Regions from separate parts of the Priestia sp. TGN 0903 genome, predicted to be linked through region 2. Evidence: riboswitches for the same ligand, from Rfam matches in the RefSeq annotation. Region 2 holds a riboswitch; each other region holds the start of a gene.
The links. Region 2 has a riboswitch for lysine ahead of ACRPLY_RS00985 (amino acid permease). Riboswitches for the same ligand answer to the same signal wherever they lie in the genome.
Positions count from the first base shown of each region.

Region 1: linked by a shared signal. The riboswitch ahead of ACRPLY_RS18515 (aspartate kinase) and the one ahead of ACRPLY_RS00985 (amino acid permease) in region 2 are both predicted to bind lysine.
Region 3: linked by a shared signal. The riboswitch ahead of lysA (diaminopimelate decarboxylase) and the one ahead of ACRPLY_RS00985 (amino acid permease) in region 2 are both predicted to bind lysine.

Region 1 covers NZ_JBOZGL010000005.1:197,152-202,804, reverse strand. The annotation lists gene trxA (thioredoxin) at 11-325, shown strand; gene uvrC (excinuclease ABC subunit UvrC) at 549-2,315, shown strand; lysine riboswitch at 2,381-2,558, shown strand; gene ACRPLY_RS18515 (aspartate kinase) at 2,700-3,932, shown strand; gene ACRPLY_RS18510 (YslB family protein) at 3,984-4,511, opposite strand; gene ACRPLY_RS18505 (succinate dehydrogenase cytochrome b558 subunit) at 5,001-5,609, shown strand; gene sdhA (succinate dehydrogenase flavoprotein subunit) at 5,639-5,653, shown strand, end outside.
Region 2 covers NZ_JBOZGL010000001.1:177,964-183,616, forward strand. The annotation lists gene ACRPLY_RS00980 (GNAT family N-acetyltransferase) at 1-216, shown strand, start outside; gene ACRPLY_RS00985 (amino acid permease) at 711-2,150, opposite strand; lysine riboswitch at 2,253-2,437, opposite strand; TPP riboswitch at 2,612-2,712, shown strand; gene thiT (energy-coupled thiamine transporter ThiT) at 2,745-3,353, shown strand; gene ACRPLY_RS00995 (ethanolamine ammonia-lyase reactivating factor EutA) at 3,510-4,928, shown strand; gene ACRPLY_RS01000 (ethanolamine ammonia-lyase subunit EutB) at 4,955-5,653, shown strand, end outside.
Region 3 covers NZ_JBOZGL010000001.1:368,941-374,593, reverse strand. The annotation lists gene ACRPLY_RS01965 (hypothetical protein) at 127-261, opposite strand; gene ACRPLY_RS01960 (dicarboxylate/amino acid:cation symporter) at 400-1,662, opposite strand; gene lysA (diaminopimelate decarboxylase) at 1,713-3,041, opposite strand; lysine riboswitch at 3,180-3,362, opposite strand; gene ACRPLY_RS01950 (CBO0543 family protein) at 3,429-3,941, opposite strand; gene ACRPLY_RS01945 (NAD(P)/FAD-dependent oxidoreductase) at 4,280-5,398, shown strand; gene ACRPLY_RS01940 (YckD family protein) at 5,472-5,653, shown strand, end outside.

The sequences.
Region 1 (5,653 bases), on a different contig from region 2:
AGGAATTAAAATGGCTATTGCACATGCTACAGATAAAAACTTTACAGATGAAATTAAATCAGGCCTAGTGCTTGTTGACTTTTGGGCACCATGGTGTGGCCCTTGTAAAATGATTGCTCCAGTTCTTGAAGAAATTGATGGCGAACTTAACGATAAAGTTAAAATCGTAAAAGTAGACGTTGATGAAAATCAAGAAACAGCTGGAAAATTTGGTGTTATGAGTATCCCAACTTTAGTATTATTCAAAGATGGAGAGAAAGTTGATCAAGTAGTTGGTTTCCAACCAAAAGAAGCATTAACAGAATTAATTAATAAACACGCGTAAGTCAAAACCTAGCTCAGGCTAGGTTTTTTTCTTTTTCTCCACTTTTTCTCTTTTGGGAATACTTTTATTTAGCGAATATGCGTTCGTTTGTTTTATACTAGATGTAAGGAACACCGCCATAAATCCAGCTTATGTACATGTATTAAGACAGGAAAGAATGTAGGTTACGCTTCATAAGCGATTGTATAGATGGACAGAGTAAGAGAAGAGGAAGGAGAAAAGTATGAACGATTATTTAAAAGAAAAGCTGGCTATTTTACCGGATCAGCCCGGCTGTTACTTGATGAAAGATAAATATGGAACGGTCATTTACGTAGGAAAAGCAAAAGTATTAAAAAATCGAGTACGTTCCTACTTTACCGGATCTCATGACGGAAAGACGCTTCGACTTGTAAACGACATTGTCGACTTTGAATATATCGTCACATCTTCTAATTTAGAAGCGCTTATTTTAGAAATGAATTTAATTAAAAAGCATGACCCAAAATACAATATTATGCTTAAAGATGATAAGGGCTATCCGTTTATTAAGATTACAGCTGAAAAACAGCCCCGACTTGTTATTACAAGAAAAATAAAAAAAGATAAAGGGAAATACTTCGGTCCTTATCCTAATGTTCAAGCAGCAAATGAAACAAAGCGGCTTCTTGATCGCATTTATCCGTTAAGAAAGTGCTCCACTATGCCAGATAGGCCTTGTTTGTATTACCATATCGGGCAATGTCTAGCTCCTTGCGTAAAAGAGGTAAAAGAAGAGCAAAACAAACAAATTATTGAAAATATCACGCGGTTTTTAAATGGTGGATATGAGCATGTCAAAACAGAGTTAACTGAAAAAATGTTAAAAGCTTCAGAAGAACTTGACTTTGAACGGGCTAAAGAATACCGAGATCAAATTGCTCATATCGAAGCGACAATGGAAAAGCAAAAAGTAACGTTTAATGATTTTGTTAATCGAGATGTGTTTGGCTATTCTTACGATAAAGGCTGGATGTGTGTTCAAGTTTTCTTTATTCGCCAAGGGAAATTAATTGAGCGAGAAGTTTCTATGTTTCCTTTTTATAAAGAGCCAGAAGAAGATTTCTTAACTTTTATCGGTCAGTTTTATGCCAAAAATATTAAGCCAAAAGAAGTGATGGTTCCAGCAACGATTGATGCAGAGTTAGCTGAGAAGTTAGTAGAAGTAGAGGTTCAGCATCCAAAGCGAGGCAAAAAGAAAGAATTAGTAGAACTTGCGTGTAAAAATGCAAAAATTGCGCTCGGTGAAAAATTCTATTTAATTGAACGAGATGAAGAGCGTACAGTTGGCGCAGTTGAACGGTTAGGAGAAGAGCTTGGAATTGCCGCTCCTTATCGGATTGAAGCATTTGATAACTCAAATATTCAAGGAACAGACCCAGTTTCTGCGATGATTGTTTTTGTTGATGGGAAACCGGAAAAGAAAGAATATCGCAAATATAAAATTAAGACCGTAAAGGGACCAGATGATTACAGTTCCATGAGGGAAGTCGTTCGCAGACGGTATTCCAGAGCGTTAAAAGAAGGCCTTCCGCTTCCGGATTTAATTGTTGTAGATGGAGGCAAAGGGCATTTAGCTGCAGTCCAGGACGTTCTCGAAAATGAATTGGGACTTTTAGTGCCTACAGCAGGTCTTGTTAAAGATGATAAACACAGAACCTCCAACCTGATGATTGGTGAGCCTCCTCAAATCATACCGCTTGAACGCAATAGTCAAGAATTTTATTTGCTTCAGCGAATTCAAGATGAAGTTCACCGCTTTGCAATCACCTTCCACCGTCAAGTGCGCTCTAAGTCCGCTTTTCAGTCAGTTCTAGACGACATTCCGGGAGTGGGAGAAAAGCGTAAGAAAGCTTTGTTAAAGCATTTTGGTTCGGTGAAAAAATTGAAAGAAGCAACGGTTGAAGATATACGAAATTCAGGTGTTCCTCAAAACATTGCTGAAAAAATTTATGAAACATTACAAAAATAGTCTTGAAATAATAGAAAATATTTGATAAGCTATTAACTAATTTCATACGACACTTCATCAAATGAAGTGAAGATAGAGGTGCAAATTTAATCAGTACGCATCAGGAAGGGTATGAGCCCTTATGAACGATGCGGAAAGGGAAATTTGCCGAAGTGAACATTACCTCATAGTAATGATTGCTGGTTCTGCGTTGAATAAACGTAGGATTGTCAAGATGTAGATTCTTGGAGAGCTATCTCACGGCAGTGGACGGTTATGTTTTATAATTTTCGTTCGTTAAGCAATGAGAGCTCATCTCATTGCTTTTTTTATTGTCTGAGTAAAAAAATTTAGCTTCTCATCATCCTGCATATGCAAATTTATTGAAAAGGAATGAACAAAATTATGGCATTAATCGTTCAAAAATTTGGTGGAACATCTGTTGGTTCTGTTGAACGTATTCAACATGTAGCAAACCGTGTTATTCAAGAAGCAGAGCGCGGTAACCAAGTAGTAGTTGTTGTATCGGCAATGGGCAAAACCACAGATGCACTGGTGAAATTAGCAAGTGATATTACGGACAGTCCAAGTAAACGCGAAATGGATATGCTTCTTACAACTGGAGAACAAGTAACGATTTCCCTGTTAACAATGGCTCTTCAATGCAAAGGTCATGAAGCCACTTCGCTAACAGGTTGGCAAGCTGGTATCCAGACGGAAGCAGTTCACAGCAATGCACGAATCCAGCACATTGACACGACTCGTATTCAAAGCCAATTAGATAGAGGTCGAATCGTAGTAGTAGCTGGATTCCAAGGCTGTTCAGAAGATGGAAGCATTACAACATTAGGTCGAGGCGGCTCTGACACGACGGCAGTAGCTCTTGCCGCGGCACTAAAAGCTGCAAAATGTGATATTTATACAGACGTAACAGGAGTGTTTACGACGGATCCGCGCTACGTAGAAGAGGCTCGTAAACTTCATTCTATTTCATATGACGAAATGTTAGAATTAGCTAATTTAGGAGCAGGGGTGCTGCATCCGCGCGCTGTTGAGTTTGCAAAAAATTATCAGGTACCGCTAGAAGTGCGTTCAAGCTTAGAAAACGAGAATGGAACGATTGTTGAGGAGGAAGTTTCAATGGAACAAAACTTAGTCGTAAGAGGAATTGCGTTTGAAGATAATATTTCACGGGTGACAATTGAAGGGTTAAACAACGAGTTACAAACTCTTTCTACTATTTTTACAGCATTAGCAAAAGAACAGTTAAATGTGGATATTATTATTCAAAACGTAACGGCTAATAATCGCCTCTCTATCTCATTTTCTATTAAAACTGTAGATGTAGAAGCTGCTCTTGCCGTCTTAAAAGAGTATAAATCTACCTTGGGGTATACGCGTATTGAACATGAAAGCAGTCTGGCTAAAGTATCGATTGTGGGATCTGGCATGATATCTAATCCAGGTGTTGCAGCCGAAATGTTTGAAGTGCTGGCAGGAGAGAAAATTGAAGTGAAGATGGTCAGCACGTCTGAAATTAAAGTATCTACAGTTGTACCGCATGCTGATATGGTAAAAGCTGTTGAGACGCTTCACGTAGCATTTGAATTAGAAGAGCAGCAGGCAGTGCAAGTATAAAGAAAAGAAAAAAGACGTGGTATCTCCACGTCTTTTATATATACGTATTTCTTACTTTTTATAACGCTCCGCACGGGTTTCGGTAGGTAAGATATCTTTTCGGTCCCACTGCACGGAAATCAGCACTTTTCCGTTCTTTTCTTTAGGTGTTAAGTAGGCTTCTGTTAGGCAGTTGTTTTGACGCTGAATCTGTTCAGCCACAAACCCTGACTCAAGATGAAATGAACAAGTTTCCTGCTGAAATCTTTTGCTGACCATATCACCTGATAACTCAAGCTCTAGTGAATATTTATCTTTTTTGGCAAGCGTCAGTGTTCCCCAGGAAGCTGCTTTAAAAAATGCGACGATTTCATCCATTGTATTTAATGGATATTTACGCGCAAGGTGTTTTCCTGCCCAGTATGAGATGGTATTCGTTTCGTCTCCAAGAAGCTCTGGAATTAACACGTCACGCAAAAGGCTGTATCCGAAATATGGAACGTGATCAAGAGCTCTCTCTGTTTCAGCTGCGGCATTAGGTTCTAATGTTTCCATCGTCTCTTCAAGTTCTTGCTGTGATTCTGTTTGTAAATTGCTCATGCTTTCCCCTCTTTCTTTACTACTATTATATACAAATCTAAAAAACCTCTCACGCATTTTTTTAATAAAATGTAAGAGGATCTTTATTATGGTAAAAAGAGTTAGATGTAAAGATAAAAAATCCATAAAATTACTTTTAAAAGGGTACTTTTACCTGTGTAAATGTTTTGTGAACTTGTTTACAATAAAAGTATAAAGTAAACGCTTACTTAACTGTGGCAAGCGATATTATAATAGAAAGAAAAAATCTTTAACATCAATGCAGTAAGCGTTAACAAATATAAAATTTTATAAATTTATATTTTATAGAAGATTTAAACATCTTGCCTTGACGCTCTTAATCGATGGGAGTAAAATTAACCTGTCACATACTTTATTAGGAAATGCAAAGGTTTTCATTTCCTGTATTCACGATTAATCTATTTGTCTAGTGGGAGTAAGAAAGTTCTTCACAAACTATGTTCATTTAACTAAGGGGGGTCTACGCAGATGGCGGCAAACAGAGAGTTTCAATATCGGAGAATCCATTCACTACTTGGAGTAATACCAATCGGGATTTTCTTAACACAGCATTTAGTTGTGAATCATTTCGCGACAAAGGGAGAAGAATCATTTAATCAAGCAGCTCACTTCATGGAGAGCTTACCTTTCCGCTATGCTCTAGAAATTTTCATTATTTTCTTACCAATCGTTTTTCACGCAATATACGGTCTTTACATCGCATTCACTGCTAAAACAAACGTTAACAACTATGGATTTTTCCGTAACTGGATGTTTATCCTTCAGCGTGTTTCAGGTGTAATCACACTTATCTTCATCACATGGCACGTATGGGAAACCAGAATACAAGCTGCGCTTGGAAAAGAAGTAGATTTTCAAATGATGGAACGAATTTTAAGCAACCCAGCAATGTTTGCATTCTACATAGTTGGTGTTGTATCTACGATCTTCCACTTTGCAAACGGTCTATGGTCATTTGGAGTTAGCTGGGGGTTAACTGTAACACCACGTTCTCAAAGAATTTCAACTTATGTGACATTAGCAATCTTCTTAGCACTTACATTCGTAGGTGTTCGTACATTATTCGCATTTGCATAAAATTAAGGTTTTGAAGGAGTGGGGTTCCGATGAGTAACGGAAAA
Region 2 (5,653 bases):
CAGGGGTATGGCATTGGAAAACAGCTTATGAAGCGGATTTTGGAATTGGCTAAAGAACTCAACCATCACGTTGTCATTTCAGGGATTACAAAAGGGAATGATATCAGTATCAAAATGCATGAGCAATTTAATTTTACATTTTGCGGAGAATTTAAAGAAGTAGGCTGGAAATTCGATCAGTGGCAAGATGTGCTTTTTTATCAGCTTATTTTATAAGATGTATGACACCTTTACACATTGTAACGTTTTAGTTTCATGTGTAAAGGTTATTAAAATAATAAGTCATTTTATTATTTTAATACGAAAGGTGTTAGCTATCATGAATACAGCATATAAGAGCTATTCCAAAAAGATGGTCCAAAAAAGAACTGCATATCCAGCTGAATAGAATCAAACACAATTCTGAACTATCTACTATAACAGCAGATCCGCTTTTTCACCTGTTACAATGTACTCGTTCGGGCCTTCAAACTAAGCAAGAAATCATAGACTACATCCAAACCATTCCTAATCACCAACTTCCATCTTTTGCAACTCGTTTAAGCAGGTTAATTCAGCGTATTTATTATATCGAAGCTGCTGATTACTATAACCGTCCCCTCAAAGGTTATATGCTTGTTATGAAAAACCAACCCGCTTATATATCTCTTCATTTTGCCGATCAGCTCATATAAAAAAAGCTCTCTATTCTTTTGAATAGAGAGCTTTTTTTATTCGTATTTTTTCACTGTTACTTGACATTCTTTTAACGGGATAAGCTTCGACTTTTTCGTCCATTTGTATCCTAACCAAACAATTAAGAATAAAGGAAGTCCGATATAAGAAACAAGTACACCGTACCAGTCAATCGAGTCACCCATAAACGCCGAATAGTTTTGGCCTAAAATAACAACGGCACATAAAATAAAGGCAAAGATAGGGCCAAATGGGAAAAGTTTTGCATGATATGGAAGTTCACTCAAATCATGACCTTGAGCAACAAATGCTCTTCTAAAACGATAGTGGCTGATCGCAATTCCTAACCAAGCAATAAAACCAGACATACCAGAAGCATTAAGTAACCACGTATATACCGCACCGTCTCCAAAAAATGAAGCACCAAATGCAAGTGTACCGACAAGTGCCGTTGCGATTAAGGCATTAACTGGAACGCCTCGTTTATTCACTTTTGCTAAGAACCTTGGTGCTTTTCCATCTTTCGCTAAGTTCCACAGCATACGCGTAGAAGCATACATACCTGAGTTACCAGCAGATAAAACAGCTGTTAAAATAACGGCATTAATCGCTGATGCTGCAAACGCCAGACCTGCTCGTTCGAATATTAAAGTAAACGGACTTACTCTCACGTCATCACTTGCTAATGAATTCGCTGTGTATGGAATAAGCATTCCAATAACAAAAATAGCTAAAATATAAAATAACAAGATGCGCCAGAAGACTTGTTTAACTGCGCGAGGAACCGTTTTTTCCGGATCTTCACTTTCTCCAGCTGCGACTCCAAGCAACTCTGTTCCTTGGAATGAAAAACCAGCTGCCATAAATATACCTAGTACAGTGAAGAATCCACCGTGAATCGGTCCATCACCAAGCGTGAAGTTTTTGAAACCTGGTGCTTCATTGTTAAAGATACCAAAAATCATCATAATACCAATAACTAAAAAGATAATAACCGTTACTACTTTAATTAACGAAAACCAAAATTCAGATTCACCAAATCCTTTTACAGAAAGGTAGTTAAGCCCAAACATAATTAATAAAAACAGGGCACTCCATAAAATAGAAGAAGAGTTCGGGAACCAAAATTTCATAATAAGGGCTCCAGCGGATAATTCAGCTGCAATCGTAATAGCCCAGTTATACCAGTAGTTCCAGCCGAGAGCGAAACCAAAGGATGGATCTACAAAACGAGACGCATACGTACTAAATGAACCAGCTTCAGGCATATAAGCTGCGAGCTCTGCTAGGCTGGTCATCAAAAAGTAAACCATTACGCCAATAATAGCGTAAGCTAAAAGCGCTCCCCCAGGTCCTGCTGTGTGAATTGCTCCACCACTTGCTAGGAATAAGCCGGTTCCGATGGCTCCTCCTAATGAAATCATCGTTAAGTGGCGAGATTTCAACCCACGTTTTAATTCTTGCTGCTCTTGCATAGATAAATACTCCTTTCGAATGTACGGAAAGAGACGGGATAACATAAAAAAAGCCCGCAGTATATGTGCGCGCTTTTAAATCTGAAAACCGCGTCAACCTTCCGTGAAGATAGCTCTTCACATCACTCGCATGATGTGACAGTTCTGTTCCTGTTCGGAGACAGCCCCAGCTTAAATCAACCGAGAAGTGATTTAAACTTCGGCAATTTTTCCTTTCAAGCAACATCCTCAATGTTCTCTGCATTTCCGTTACTTTACTATTAAAAACTGCGACCTCTACCTCATCGATTAGGATGAGGGTTTTTTATATTCAATTGACATAAAAGAAGTATAACAAATACTAAAACGATTGTCATTATAAAAAATAGATTCAGAAAATAGAAACATCTTTGAAATCTCTCGAATCTATTTTGTTACGTATGGTATAATAAACATTGTCTTTATACTACATAAATATCCAAACGTACCACAGGGGGAGCCGCCGTGCTGAGAGTGAACGAAATGTTCAGACCCTTAGAACCTGTTAGTTAACGCTAGCGTAGGAATGTGGGAATAGTAGCATATAGTTGCTTACTCCTGTGTAAACCGTTTGATATGAATGATTCAAAAACAGGAGTGAGAAACGTGAATAAAGCATTACCTTTACAGGCTAAAATTGAAATAGCTATTTTTGCAGCATTGGCACTTCTACTTGACCTTTTGCCTTCCATTAAGATTGCAACGGCTGTAAGTATTTCGTTCTCCATGGTGCCCATTTTTATTATGTGCTTTCGCTGGGGAGTAAAAGGCGGGGCTCTATCTGGTCTATTATGGGGGCTTTTGCAGTTAGCGACAGGAACGGCTTATATTTTAACAGCGCTACAAACATTTATTGAATATATTGTGGCTTTTGCTTTTATAGGTTTTGGAGGTATTTTTTCACAATCTATTAAAACAAATTTAGCTACCAATAACAGATCAAAAGCTTTTGTTTTGATTGTTTTATCCCTTATTATCGGAAGCTTCGCACGTTATTTCTGGCACTTTATTGCTGGTATTATTTTCTGGGGATCGTACGCACCAAAAGGTATGTCCGCTCTGTGGTATTCTTTTTCAATGAACGGTGTTTCAATGGTAGGGTCACTAATAGCCTGCTTAGTCATTCTTTCATTGTTAATTCCATCGGCATCAAGAATGATTGTAACTAAATCACATTCATCATAAGAAAAAAGACTAAATCTGCCAAGATTTAGTCTTTTTTTTCATTTGTCACCTTTGTTTACACAAAAGTGTGTCAGGTTTGATAACATAGTTAGTGAAATATTCAAAAAACTGTTTTATGATAGTCAACATATTCAAACGAGATAAGGGATTGATAGCATGCTACAGAAATGGATCACGAGCATAGGTTTAGATATTGGAACAAGCACAACAAAACTGATTGTAAGCAAGCTGTTAATAGCAAATCAACAAAATCAGTTTACGCTGCCAGGCTGTCAAATTATTGATCGTCGCGTAACGTATGCAAGTTCTATCTATACCACACCTATGGTAAACGAGGTTGAAATCGATGTTCAACGATTAACGGTACTACTAGAACAAGAGTACAAGAATGCAGAAATCTCCTTAGATCAAGTGGAGGCGGGCGCTGTGATCATCACAGGAGAAACTGCTAGAAAGCAAAATGCAGAGAGTATCGTTCACTATCTAGCCGAACATGCTGGAGATTTCGTTGTTGCAACAGCCGGTGCTGATTTGGAAGGAATATTGGCGGCAAAAGGATCAGGAGCAATCCAACATTCCGCTGAAACAAATGCAGTAATTGCCAATATTGATGTAGGAGGAGGCACTGCTAACATCGCCTTATGTCAAAATGGAAAAGTGATAGAAACATTTACCCTGCATGTAGGCGGGAGATTAATTCGGCTGAATTCAGACGGTTTTGTAACCTACATTTCACCTTATTTAACTGAATTTTTAAAAAATAATTCTTTAATACTGCGAGAAGGTGAAAAAGCAACATTTGAAAAACTCTCGTCTATCTGTCAATTACTAGCTGAAGAAACCGTGAATTATGTAAAAGCGCTGAAGCAAAATTCCACGCTGCTCGTTTCTCCTCATACAAGATCTTCTATCCAACCAGAAACAATCATGATTTCAGGAGGAGTAGGGGCAATGATGGAGAAGCAGAAGCCAAAAACAGTGAGGAAAGTCGCTGTACATGGAGACATTGGTCCTCTGCTAGCGTATCAGTTTCAATCCATACACGTATCTCAAGCCGCTGAAACAACGCGCGCTACTGTCATTGGGGCCGGCATGCAAAATACAGAAGTTAGCGGATCAACCGTATACATTAAATCAAAGCGGCTGCCGCTAAAAAATATTCCGATTATAGAGATACCCGTACAGCAAGAGGAGGAGTGGAATCCGCAGCTGTTTCAAGAAAGAGCTCGAACGGCATGTATGCAGGCTTCAACTGTTTTCAGCGCAGAAGATCCTCCCGTTGCTATTGCTTTATCTCATTTCCCTTACTGCAGCTATATAATGCTGCAAGAATTAGCAAAAGTAATAAGCGCTGAATTTGGTGCTTGTTTTAAAGGAGCTAAGTGCCTCGTTGTTTTATGCGAGCAGGATATTGCTAAAGCTTTAGGACAAGCACTAGCCAAACAGGAGAAAGAATTAGAAATTATTTGTTTAGATCAAATTGACTTTACCCACGGAGATTATATCGATCTAGGGTTACCCGTAGCTGGAGAGGCAATCTCTGTTTCGATTAAAACACTCGCTTTTTCATCATAATCAACTGAACATACAAGGAGGAAAAGATGTTTAAAACTACCCGGTTGTTAGGAGAAACATTTTCATTTTATAGCTTGAAAGAAATTATGGCCAAAGCAAACGAAGAACGTTCTGGAGATCAGCTCGCACGAGTTAGCGCTGAGTCAATGAAAGAACGAATGGCAGCCAAACAAGTGCTAGCTGATATCACACTTGCTGATATTCGAAATTACCCGCTGCTAAGCGCAGATGAAGACAACGTCTCGGCATTAATCGAAAGTCAGGTTGATTCATCGGTTTACGACATTATTAAAAATTGGACAGTAGGGGAGTTAAGAGAATACATCTTATCTGATGAGCATACCGGAGAAGACCTTCTTGCGCTTAGCAAAGGATTAAACAGCGAAATGATTGCGGCAGCTACTAAAATTATGTCCAATTTAGATTTAATTCAAGGAGCTGCCAAGATAGAAGTGCAAACTACTTGTCAAACGACTATCGGTCAAAAAGGCGTATTGGCTTCAAGAGCCCAGCCTAATCATCCTTCAGATAACTTAAAAGGAATGAGAGCATCTCTCTACGAAGCGTTAAGCTATGGAATTGGAGATGCGGTTATCGGAATTAACCCTGTTATTGATACAACGGATAATATCTACGCGCTTTTAAATGAAACAAAAAATATAATCAACGAATGGTCGATTCCTACTCAAAACTGTGTATTATCACATGTGACGAGCCAAATGAGA
Region 3 (5,653 bases), 190 kb from region 2:
AGAATATGTAAAAGTTTGAAAGGAGGTTGTACGATAGACCTATAAAGAGCGTCGTCATTAAGCTCTCTCAAAATAAAATGACGTCAAAGAACGCAGGGCCTGTGCCAAACGTTCTTTGACGTCATTTTATTTTCGCTCTTCAGCTTGATGCTCTTGTTTGTTTTGCTCAGTGAGACGTTTTTGATGAGCTTTTGTTTCTGCACTTACGTGATTCGCATCATTCGGTTGATTCTTCTTTGAACCTCCTGCAGCGTTACTCATTAGACGACACCTCCAGTCCGGTTATGAAACATACCTATAGAATGTGCGTATTTACAAACTTTATACACGGCTATCGATATTACTGCACACGAAAAAAGCAAAGGGAGAGTCACTAAGACTGTTCCCTTTGCTTTTTTACTAGGCGACTTTATCGGTGGTGATAATTTTATTAATCCAGTCTTTTCCTTCTGTAAACCTTGTAACAAGCATCGCTGTTACTGTATTTCCCGTACTGTTTAAGAGCGTAGCAGGGGCGTCAATAATTGTGGAAATGACCGCAATGATGGGCAGAACTTCTGGCGAAAATCCGTAAATTGTAATGATTAACATTTCGCCAATCATACCGCCTCCAGGAATTGCTCCCATTACGGCTCCAACTAAAAAGGCTACGCCTAATATGCTCAAAATACTCGTAGCAGACGTCATATCTTTGCCGAACAAACTGAATAAGAAAACAATTTTTAGAATACCACCGATAACAGAACCATCTTTATGGGTGTTTGCTCCTAATGGAATTACTGTTTCAGCAATATCCAGCGGCACACCCATTTTCTTTGTTGCGTCTAAATTGACTGGAATAGATGCCGCGGAAGAACAGGTAGCAATAGCAGTGATAGAAGGAGCAGCTGCATTTTTCCAAAACAGCTTAATTCCTGCTTTACCGCCAGCAATCCATGCGTATAGCGTAAAGAAGCCAAAATAGTAAACGATTGCAATTAATAAATAAAGAATAAATGCTCTAGCATACCCTTGCAAGATCTTTGGTCCAAGTTCTCCTACTACAGTAGCAAAATAGCACCCTAAACCAATTGGAGCATAGTACATGACAATTTTAACGACTTTCATCGATACTTCTTGACCCGAAGTCAGAAATTTCGCCATAGGCTGTCCTTTTTCACCAGCCATCGTGGTAGCAATACCGAAGATAACGGCAAAGACAATTAATTGTAAAATATGCTCTTTCGAAAATAACTGAACAAAATCAGGTACAGTAAATGTACTAACAAGCTGATTTAAAAGCGTCATTTTTTCAGCTGTATTTTCACTGTCACCCATTAATTCTTTAATGGCAGAAGTATCTACGTTGTGCAGCGGATTGTAAAGTGATGCGCCTAAAAAGCCTAGAACGGCTGAAACAACAGCAGTGGCGACAAACACAACGGCGATACCTAGCATAATTTTACCAAGACGTTTCATTTCGTTCATGTTTGCGATCGCCGAAGCCACACTAAAAAAGACAAGGGGAACGATAATCATGAACATTAAATTAAGAAACAAATCACCAAAGGGCTTTACGACTGCCACATCGGGCCCGATAGCATATCCTGCTATCCCGCCAATTAAAATAGCGAGAAGCAGAATAAGCGATGATCTGTACGTTTTAAATACACTTAAAACCATATAGATTTCCTCCAAACAACAATAGCTTCTTTACTACGCAAGAACAGCTATCATTTGCTCATTGCATACGTAGTAACGACTGGCTTTACATCTTTACGCACCAAATCTTCGTATGTTTCTCGCTCTACAGCAAGACGAGCTTCTCCATTTTTCACAAATACAACAGCAGGGCGCGGAATACGGTTGTAATTGCTAGCCATTGAATAGTTGTAGGCACCTGTAGAGGATACTGCTAGTAAATCTCCTTGATTAACGCGCGGTAAATCGATATCCCAAATAAGCATATCTCCTGATTCACAGCATTTCCCCGCAATTGATACTGTTTCATCTTTTTTATCCGTCACTCTATTAGCCAAGACAGCTTCATGTTTTGCATCGTAAAGAGCAGGACGGATATTATCGGTCATACCGCCATCAATTCCTACGTATTTGCGTACACCTGGAATCTCCTTCGTTGAGCCGATTGTATAAAGCGTTGTACCTGCTTCTCCTACGATGCTTCTTCCAGGCTCAATCCAGACTTCCGGAAGGGTATAATTCTGTTCAGTTAACGTGCGGCTTAGCTTTTCTGTCAGTGCATCTACATAATACTCAACTGGAAGTGGAGAGTCGCTTTCGGTATAACGAATACCAAAACCACCACCTACGTTTAAAACTTTTACTTCAAATTCCATTTTATCACGAATACTGAATAAGAAATCAGTTAAAATATCAATGGCGCGAGAAAAACCATCTACTTCAAAAATTTGCGAACCAATATGACAATGAATGCCTAAAAGATCGTAGTAAGGCTTTTCTAATGCAGAACTTACCGCTTTCATAGCCTGGTCATTGGAAAGACCAAATCCAAACTTGGAGTCTTCCTGTCCGGTCATAATATATTCATGTGTGTGGGCTTCAATCCCTGGAGTAACACGCAGAAGAATAGATGCTTTCTGTTTGCGCTCAGCTGCTAAGGCATGTAAAACTTCAAGTTCGGTAAAGTTATCCACAACAAAACAGCCAATATTCGCATCAAGAGCCATTTCAATTTCTTCAATCGTTTTGTTATTTCCGTGAAAATGAATGCGTTCAGCTGGATATCCCGCTTCAAGAGCTGTAAATAATTCGCCTCCTGAGACCACATCTAATGACATATCAAGCTTCGTTAAAAGGCTAGCCATTTCCATACAAAGAAACGCTTTCCCTGCATAGGCGATTTGATATGAAAAGCCGCTTCTTTGAAAGGCTGAATGGAAGGCCTTGCATTTCGTCTCAATTAATTCTTGATCGTAGATGTATAGGGGAGTGCCGTATTGTTTTTTCAGTTCGACCGTATCGCACTGCCCAATTTCTAAATGATTGCTGCTGTTAATTTTACTCGTTCCATGTAAGTACATAATCCGTATCCCTCCATTTAAATCATTCAACTATAACTTTGATGGTCAGTAGAAAAACACAAAAAAGACCCGTGAAGTGATGTTCACGCGTCTTGGTTTCATAATAATAAAGTATTATTACATTCTAGGCATCAACATCTCTTCAATAGCTCTCCACAAACCAAGTGGTTTGTGACAGCTCAGCATTTATTCAATACTGAACCAGTATATGAACACAATGGATGTTTATATACTTCGGCACGAAATCCCTTTTACTTATCTTCACAGACTCCATTAGTCTCCAATAAGTGACTCTTGATTTCATGCACCTCTATTCTCAGAGAGGAAAATTATATTTAAATGTAACTCCTATTATATTTCCTTTTCCTCTGTCTAGTCAATGAAAAGTTAAGGCATAGGAATATCAAAGAAGATAAATAAAAAAGCTATGAAGCTTCCAGATAGAATCCAAGCAGCCAGCGCTGTCTTCTGATGAATGATTAAAAGTGAGAACGTGACAATATTGAAGAGAAAAGAACATAGCAGCGACCATCCATAATGATGAGTGATACTGTGATTAACATAAGCAATGAACTCAATCACAGTAAATAAAAGCGCCCATAAAAGAATCCACCACAGCCGGCCGCTTACATGCAGCGGCAGCCTTCCTAAAAAAACCGGTATAACAAACGGATAAATAATTAAGGTTATTCCAAGAGAAACCATTAGGTGATCGGGTAGAAAAAGATGATCAATACCAACAGGGTGAAATACCCATACGCGGTGATGAAACAGCAGCACTTCATAAAGCAAATTCCCCGTGACCCAAAACAGCAAAGTAGGGTAGTATTCTTGATACCTTCGCCACTTGCCAAATAGTAAACCAAGAATGATAAAAAATAATACAAATGAAGATTGCATACGCTCTCCTTAAAATAATGGTTATTTCTTTTTATTTACATATTATAGTGGTTTTATTCTTTCATTTTTTTATTCAGCACCTATAATAGAAAAGCCGTAAGCCACAGCGTTAAAGACGTACTACCACTATTTATGGCTTTCTTCACCCTGTTATAATCTTGGTAAAAGAACTTCTACCGCTTTTGTTTACGAGACGAAAGGAGCTATATGTCAAAGTCAGCAAGGCTTAAAAATAAGCTTAAAATAGCTTCGCCTAGTATGTGACTTCTTTTTTTGCTATGCTAAAATTGCATACATATAGCATGAGAATACTAGAAGAAAGAAAAGGGTGTTTTGGTATGAAAACATACATCGTAGTTGGAGCTGGGGTACTTGGAGCTTCTACGGCATATCATTTAGCAAAAGCAGGAGCAGATGTGACATTGATAGATCGCAAGGATGCTGGTCAAGCTACTGATGCAGCAGCAGGAATTGTTTGTCCATGGCTTTCGCAGCGTCGAAATAAAGCATGGTACCGCTTAGCAAAAGGCGGCGCCAAGTACTATCAAACATTAATTCAGCAATTAGAAGAAGATGGAGAAACGGATACGGGATATAAGCGAGTAGGAGCAATTAGTTTACACACTGATGAACAAAAGCTTAAAAAAATGGAAGAACGAGCATATAAGCGTCGGGAAGAAGCCCCCGAAATAGGCGAGATTACACGTTTATCCGCTAAAGAAACACAGGCTTTGTTTCCGGCTCTTTCGGAAGAATACAGTTCAGTTCATATTAGTGGAGCCGCTCGCGTTAACGGAAGAGCTCTTCGAAACGCACTTGTGAATGCAGCGAAGAAAAACGGTGCAAAAATAATAGAAGGAAACGCAGAACTACTTTATGAAAATAATCAAGTAACGGGCGTTGCCGTAAATGGACAAACCCTTCTAGCAAGTACAACAATCGTGACAGCAGGAGCGTGGGCAAATCAATTACTAGAGCCTCTTGGAGTGAAATTTTTAGCAAGCTTTCAAAAAGCGCAAATTGTCCACTTGCATCTTCCTGATTTAGATACAAAAGACTGGCCCGTTGTAATGCCTCCAAGCGACCAATATATTCTTTCGTTTGAACAAGGTCAAATTGTCATAGGAGCAACACATGAAAACGACACGGGTTATGACTTGAGAGTAACGGCTGGGGGGCTTCATGAAATTTTTTCAAAGGCCTTATTAATTGCTCCTGGCTTAACAGAAAGCACAGTCTTAGAAACAAGGGTAGGGTTTCGACCATTTACTCCAGGCTTCTTGCCAGTCATTGGGGCTCTTCCAGCTTACGAAGGAATACTAGTAGCGAATGGTCTCGGAGCTTCAGGCTTAACGTCGGGTCCTTATCTTGGTTCAGAGCTTGCTAAATTAGCACTTGAAATGGAAATGGAAATTGATCTTAGCGATTATGATGTAAGAGGGGCTATTGAGTCCTAAGCAAATAGAATGAATGAAAACAAATAGAAGTTCGCAAACTATAACTACTATATGATGAAAGGAAGTAGATTGTTTGCGAAAGGTTATGATAAGTGCAGCAGCAGCTTTTTTATTTATGAGCGGGACGCCTGTATTAGCGGAAAACAATCCTCAGCCAGAAACAAAAGACGTGCAGCTGACGTCTCAGCAAAAGCAGGAATTATCCGTTCTGTACAAAGAAATGTTCGAAAAAAAGAAAGAAATACTTTCAAAATA